One region of the Pseudoxanthomonas sp. F11 genome, then DNA from elsewhere that is predicted to be linked to it. Evidence: riboswitches for the same ligand, from Rfam matches in the RefSeq annotation. Region 1 holds a riboswitch; the other holds the start of a gene.
What was found. A riboswitch is a leader RNA that binds a small molecule or an ion and turns the genes downstream of it on or off. The one in region 1 is predicted to bind cobalamin.
Positions count from the first base shown of each region.

Region 2: another riboswitch for cobalamin. It lies ahead of V8246_RS12065 (ribonucleoside-diphosphate reductase subunit alpha); the one in region 1 lies ahead of btuB (TonB-dependent vitamin B12 receptor).

Region 1 is NZ_JBANLZ010000002.1:229,460-233,045, reverse strand. Features, by position in the region: gene bioD (dethiobiotin synthase) at 1-518, opposite strand, end outside; gene V8246_RS06845 (GAF domain-containing protein) at 638-1,123, shown strand; gene V8246_RS06840 (TfoX/Sxy family protein) at 1,120-1,488, shown strand; cobalamin riboswitch at 1,691-1,909, shown strand; gene btuB (TonB-dependent vitamin B12 receptor) at 2,028-3,586, shown strand, end outside.
Region 2 is NZ_JBANLZ010000003.1:331,148-334,733, reverse strand. Features, by position in the region: gene V8246_RS12065 (ribonucleoside-diphosphate reductase subunit alpha) at 1-1,293, opposite strand, end outside; cobalamin riboswitch at 1,567-1,866, opposite strand; gene V8246_RS12060 (VOC family protein) at 2,011-3,375, opposite strand; gene V8246_RS12055 (sterol desaturase family protein) at 3,451-3,586, opposite strand, start outside.

The DNA of each region.
Region 1 (3,586 bases):
ATCCAGCCCACCAGCCGCGCGCCGTCGTCCTGGATGGCGCGCGCGCTGAGCCGCGCATGGTTGATGCAGCCCAGGCGCATGCCCACCACCAGCACCACCGGCAGACGCAGTTCCTGCACGAGGTGGCGCTGGTCGAGGGTGGCGGTCAGCGGGGCGGCCCAGCCGCCGACGCCTTCCACCAGCACCATGTCGGCCAGCGGATGCAGGCGCTCGAACGCGGACACCAGCACGCCCAGTTGCACGTCCACGCCGGCATCGCGCGCGGCGATCTCCGGCGCCAGCGGTGCGGGCAGCGCGTAAGGGTTGACGTCATCGTAGGGCGGCCGCGGATCGCTGGCCGCCTGCAGGGCCAACGCATCCTCGTTGCGCCAGCCCTCAGGCGTCGGTTCGCAGCCGCTGGCGACGGGCTTCATGCCCACCGCACGCAGGCCGCGTGCGCGGAACGCATGCAGCAGCGCCGCGCTCGCGACGGTCTTGCCCACGCCGGTATCGGTGCCGGTGATGAACACGCGGTCCATCACGGTCCTGCAGGCGCAAGAGCGCCACTCGGTAAGGCCATCATCGTTGTTGGGCATGCCGGTTCATGGCGACGATGATAATCCGGCCGCCACCGGACCCGCGGGGTAGAATCGGGCCCATGTCATTCGCCTCCCAGACGCTCACCGGCAGCAAGCCGGAACAATACGCGCAGCTCGCCGACCAGGCCCGCGCCCTGTTGGCCGGTGAACCGGACCGGATCGCCAACGCCGCCAACCTCGCCGCGCTGATCTACCACGCCCTGCCCGACTTCAACTGGGTGGGCTTCTACTTCTTCGATGGCCGGGAATTGGTGGTCGGTCCGTTCCAAGGCTTACCAGCCTGCGTGCGGATCCCGTTGGACAAGGGGGTCTGCGGAGCCGCCGCACGCACCCGCCAAACCCAGCGCGTGGACGACGTGGACGCCTTCCCGGGCCACATCGCCTGCGATTCCGCCTCGCGCTCGGAACTGGTGGTCCCGCTGGTGAAAGGGGGCGAACTCGTCGGTGTGCTCGACCTGGACAGCCCCCGCCTGGCGCGCTTCGATGCGGACGACCAGGCGGGCATGGAACGCATCGCCGCCATTTTTCTGGATTCGTTGACATGACAGGCACCAAGCTGCGCAACATCGGCCCCAAATCCGCCGCCTGGCTCCGCCAGGTCGGCCTGCGCACGCAGGAGGATCTGGAGTCGGTAGGCGCGGTGGAGGCCTTCATCCGGGTCAAGCGCGCCGGGTTCCGCCCCAGCCTCAATCTGCTCTATGCGCTGGAAGGCGCCCTGCTGGACTGCCACTGGCAGCAGTTGCCGGAGGCCCGTCGTGGCGAACTGCTGGTGGCCTACGATGCCGCCGCCGCGCTACTGCCGCCCCCGCGGGGCCGTCCCGCCGCAGGGCCGGTGACCACCACCCATACCGAGCAGGAAGAAGACACGGGTCCTTCGCTGAACCTGTTCGACTCGCGCGGCGACGACTGACGCCGGCAAGCATCGCGAACCTTTGTAGCAGCGCCCCATGGGCGCGATGCCTTTCGCGCAGCACCCGGCGGAGAAACATCGCGAGCCGGCCTGCTTCTGCAACGGGACATTCCGGGCAAAAGCATCGCGGGCATGGCCCGCTCCTACAATGGATTTCCTGCCAGGAAATGCCCCTTGAGCACGATGGGCACGCGCTTCCCGTATACTGCGCGCGCTTTCAGGTGACCCGTGCCTCGTGCCGGGTTGAAACGGGAAGCCGGTGACCCGCGCAGGCGGCATGCCGGCGCTGCCCCCGCAACGGTAGGCGAAGAAAGCCGCGGCATCGGCCACTGTGCGTCCACGACGCATGGGAAGGCGCCCCGGCGGAGTGCCCTGCACTCGTTCGCAAGCCCGGAGACCGGCCTGGAAGTCCACTGGTTGCGATGCGGAGGGCGTCGCGGCGTGCCGCGCCGCTTCGCCTGCGCTGTCCGCTCCGCATGCCTTTCCATCGCGACTCCACGCCGAACAATGCGCGCGGGGCGCGCGATGGAGCAGTTCCGATGCAGAGCCGTACCTTTTCCTCCCCTTCCCTGCTGGCCTTCGCGGTCGCGATGGCGCTGCCGTTCGCGGCGCAGGCGCAGGACGCCACCGACCTCGATGAAATCGTCGTCTCCGGCACGCGTACCGAAGTCGCCGTCGAAGACAGCCTGGTGCCCGCGCAGGTGATCGGCCGCGACGCGATCCAGCGCAGTCAGGCGCGTTCGCTGGGCGAACTGCTGCAGGGCCGCGCCGGCATCTCGATCGCCAACCAGGGCGGCGCCGGCAAGATCACCACGCTCAACCTGCGCGGCGCCGAATCCGATCACGTGCTGGTGCTGGTGGACGGCGTGCGCATGGGCTCGGCGACCGCCGGGCTGCCCGCCTTGCAGGACCTGCCGATCGACCAGATCGACCGCGTCGAGATCGTACGCGGCCCGCGCTCGAGTCTGTGGGGCTCCGAGGCCATCGGCGGCGTGATCCAGGTGTTCACCCGCCGCAACACCGGCAAGGTGCGTCCGAACGTCCGCATCGGCGTGGGCAGCGACAGTACCCGCGAAGCCAGTGCCGGCATCGGCGGCGGCATCGGGCGCGGCTGGTTCGGCGCCGATGTGGCGTACACGCGCACCGACGGATTCAACGCCTGTCGCGGCACCGGCGGCGATCCCGCGAACCCGTTCGACGGCGCCGGCTGTTTCACCGACGAGCCCGACCGCGACGGCTACCGCAACACCTCGGCCACCCTGCGCGGCGGCTATTCCTTCACCGATACGCTGGCACTGGAAGCCAACGCGCTGCGCGCCGAGGGCAAGAGCGAGTTCGATGGCAGCTACACCAACCGCTCCGAGACCGTGCAGCAGGTGCTGGGCACCAAGTTGCGTTATACGCCCAGCGACAAGATCAACCTGCTGCTGAGCCTGGGTCGCAACGACGACAAGTCCGACGACTTCCACGACGACGTGCAGTCCGGCTATTTCCAGACGCGCCGCTACGTGGCCTCGGCGCAGGGCGACTTCACCGTGGCCGCGAACCAGCTGCTGACTGCGGGCATCGACTGGCAGGACGATCGGGTGGAAAGCACCACCCTGTTCGCCATCACCCGGCGCGACAACCTGGCCGGCTTCGTCGAGTACCAGGGCCGTTTCGGCGCGCATCAGCTGCAGGCCAGCGTGCGCAACGACGACAACGAACAGTTCGGCAACCACACCACAGGCAGCCTCGGCTACGGCTACGGCTTCGGCAATGGGCTGAAGCTGACCGCCAGCGCGGCCACCGGCTTCAAGGCACCGAGCTTCAACGACCTGTACTACCCCGGCTTCGGCAATCCGTACCTGAAGCCGGAAGAATCCGAGAGCGTCAACCTGGGCATCGCGCAGTACGCGGATACGTGGAACTGGACGTTCAACGTCTACCAGAACAAGGTGGACCAGCTGATCTCCTACGATTCCCAGATCTTCCTGCCCAACAACATCGACGAAGCGCGCATCCGCGGTGCGGAGCTCACCGTCGACTTCACGCTGGCCGGCTTCGACATCGCCACCCAGCTGAGCCACACCGATCCGCGCAACCGTTCGGCCGGCCC
Region 2 (3,586 bases), on a different contig from region 1:
GGTGACCTCGAGGATCTCGGTGCACAGGTTGGACAGGTGGATGACATTGCCCGCGCGCAGCGTCTGGTTGCTGGCCGCGTTGCACTTGTCCTTGAACGTCATCCAGCCGTTGCCGGTCTCGGCCAGCGTGCGCATCATCCGGCCGTACAGCTTGCGGGCCGGGATGGTCTTGACGGCCTTGCCCTGTAGCTCGGCCTGCGTGTACGCCAGCTCGAATGCGGCACCGTACAGGTCGGTCAGTTCCGGCACCACGCGCGGATCGAACAGCGACCACTCCTGGTCGGCTTCGACGCGCTTCATGAACAGGTCCGGCACCCAGTTGGCCAGGTTGAGGTTGTGCGTGCGGCGCGCCTCGTCGCCGGTGTTGTCGCGCAGCTCCAGGAAGTCCTCGATGTCGGCGTGCCAGGTTTCCAGGTACACGCAGGCCGCGCCCTTGCGCTTGCCGCCCTGGTTGACCGCCGCGACCGAGGAATCCAGCGTCTTCAGCCACGGCACGATGCCGTTGCTGTGGCCGTTGGTGGACTTGATCAGCGAGCCGCGCGAACGCACGCGGGTGTAGCTCACGCCGATGCCGCCGCTGAACTTGCTCAGCTGGGCGATGTCGCCGTACCGGGCGTAGATGGATTCCAGCGTGTCCTGCGGCGAATCCAGCAGGAAGCACGAGGACAGCTGCTCGTGCGTGGTGCCGCTGTTGAACAGCGTCGGCGAGCTGGGCAGGTAGTCCAGATTGCCCATGCGGCGGTACAGCGCCAGCGCTTCCGGCACGTCCTCGCTCAGTGCGCAGGCGATGCGCAGGAAGAACTGCTGCGGCGTCTCGATCACCTTGCGCGTGTGCGGATGGCGCAGCAGGTAGCGGTCGTACAGCGTGCGAAGGCCGAAGTAGTCGAAGTGCAGGTCGAGCGAGGCGTCCAGTGCGCCGTTGAGCTTGCGTGCGTTGGTCTGCACGAAGTTCAGCAGGCGGTCGTTGATCAGGCCGACCTCGTGGCCGCGGGTGACCGACTGCGAGAATGCGTGGATCTCCTGGCCAGTGACTTCCTTGGTGATGTAGGCGGCCAGCAGGCGCGCGGCCAGGCGGCTGTACTCGGGTTCTTCACCGGTCAGCAGCGCGGCGGTGCGGATCGACAGTTCGTCCAGTTCGCGCGTGCTGGCGCCGTCGTACAGGCCGGAGATGGTGCGGGTGGCCACGCGCATCGGGTCGATGGCGTGCAGGCCTTCGCAGTTGCGCTGCACTGCGCGCACGATCTTGTTGAGGTCCACCGGCTCGCGGCTGCCGTTGCGCTTGGTGACGCTCATCGCGGTGGCGGTGGGCGGGGGGGTCAGCGAGAACGCGTCTTTCTGGGACGGAGCGGTGCCGGCGTCGGCGACGGCGCTGTCGATCTGGGTCACGAGAATCCTCCATGCGTGGTGCACGCGGCGGCCCGTCCCTCGCGGGGCTGCGCAAGGCCGGATGGAGGTCAACAGTGGGGAAGCGGCGTCGCAGGGGCTAAGACGCGCGCACGGACGACCGGCGGCCCCTGCTTCGCCAGCCCTCTCCCCCCGGAGATTCCGCGGCCGGCACCGCGCGGTGTGCATCGCGCGGCTGTCGGCAGGTCTTCGGACTCATGGGCTTGGAGGCGAGGAGTGAGGGAAGAGAAGTGAGGCGTGAGCGAAGGCGGTGCCTTGGCTCTGCTCACTACTCACTTCTCCACACTCACTCCTGCTCCACCTACACCCGCCGCTTCCCAAGGCATGGCGCCTCAGTGCTGGTGGCGGGTTCGTTCCCAATTACCGCTGCGGGGCAGTGCCGGAGTGGCGCGAACGCGTCACCGGCTTCCCGTTTTAATCCCGTGGCTTGCGACCACCGGAACCGACGGGCACAACATAGTGGGGCAAGCAGGAGGCGTCAACACCAAATGTTGTGTGGAACAGTCGGTGTCGACGCGATGCGGGTTTCACGGCGTCGTGCCCGAAAAGTGAGCGGAGAGAAGTGAGGAGTGAGCGAAAGCTCTTCCTCACGCCTCACTCCTGCCGTCAACCGCGCAGCGCCGCGATCGACGCGTCCTGCGCCTGTTGGTAAAGCGCGAACGGGTCGTGGATCTTCGCGCCGAGGGCGGCCTCGAATGCGTCCTGGTTGGCATGCGCGTCGTAGGCGCGCTGCTCGCCGCCGCCCAGGTTGGACTGGAAGATGCCCGCGGCGCTGACCGGCAGGAAGTCCTCATAGACGATGGGGTCCACGACGGCGTAGCCGGCGTCGACCATCGCATCCGGCGTCATCGCCGCGCGCTCGGCCGCAGACAACGCCGCGCCGCCGTCGGACAGGCGGTAGCGGAAGTAGCCCAGCCCTTCGCGGCGCAGCGTGGTCTCGTCATCCGGGAATTCCGCGAACGCCGCCGCCAGCCGCTGCGGATAGTCGGCCGACGTATTGCCGGCACCCCCGACTTGGCGCACCTGCGCGAGCAGGCGGTCATAGAGTTCGCGCCCGGCCGGCGTCAGCGCCAGGCCGCGCTGCTCGATCTCGCCGAAGCGCGCGCTGTGGCTGCCGGGCACCAGCGTGCCGGTGGCGTCGGGGAAGGCGACTTCCTCTTCCAGCGCCTTGAAGCTGGTCTGGCGCAGCAGGATGGGCACGGCGCGGCGCGGCGGGCCCTCGATCAGCGCCTTGGCCTGGAGGCCGCGTTCGAGCATCGCGGCCTGCGCGGCGTCGATGTCCAGCGTGCGCGGGGTGAGGTGATTGATGTGCGGGCCGCGGAAGCTGACCACGTCGGCCACCAGGCGGTGCAGGCCGTGCAGCGCGCGATAGGTCTCCAGCGTGACGGTCGCATCGCCGTGCCAGCGGAAGGTTTCCAGCACTTCGGCGACGAAGCGCTGCGCATCGGTCTCGCCCAGTCCGCCGTCGCGTTCGGCCTGCGCCAGCAGCGCGCGCGCGTCGGCGGTGAAGATGTCGCGCTTGGCCAGGATCGCCTCGGCCTTGGCACGCAGCGCGGCATCGGCGATCAGCTCCAGCCGCAGCAGCGAGGTGAAGATGCGGAACGGATTCGCCGCCAGCGCCTCTTCGGTCAGCGGCCGGAACGCAGTCGCATGCACCGGCACGCCGGCCACCGTCAGGTCGTAGTAGCCCACCGGGTGCATGCCCATCACCGCGAATACGCGGCCCAGCATCGCCAGTTCGGCCGGCGTGCCCACGCGGATCGCGCCATGGCGCTCCAGGTCCAGGCGCTCGGTCTCGCCGGTACGCTGCAGGCGCTCGGCCAGGGCGGCGTCGCGCTGCAGCGTCGCGTTGTTGATGTCGCCGACCAGCGTGATCAGGTCGCCGTACAGCGGCACCTCGGCGCGGTACATGTCGGACATGGCCTGGGCGAACAGGCCGCGGATGCGGTCGGGGGAAACGAAGGCGGTCATGGGGCTCGGCGGGCGGGCGGCGTGGGGGCCGCGGGGGGCGCGTATTGTCGCCGGCCGCGAGGGCCCGGGCCACTCTCAGCGGCCCGGGCGGTCTCCGTCCGCGCCGCCGGGGACATACCCGGGCGGGCCGAACAGGGTCATCCCCACCTGCCGCAGGCCATGCGCGCGGCGCAGGTCGCGCCCCAGCTTCACCCAGGCGTGGAAGGCGATG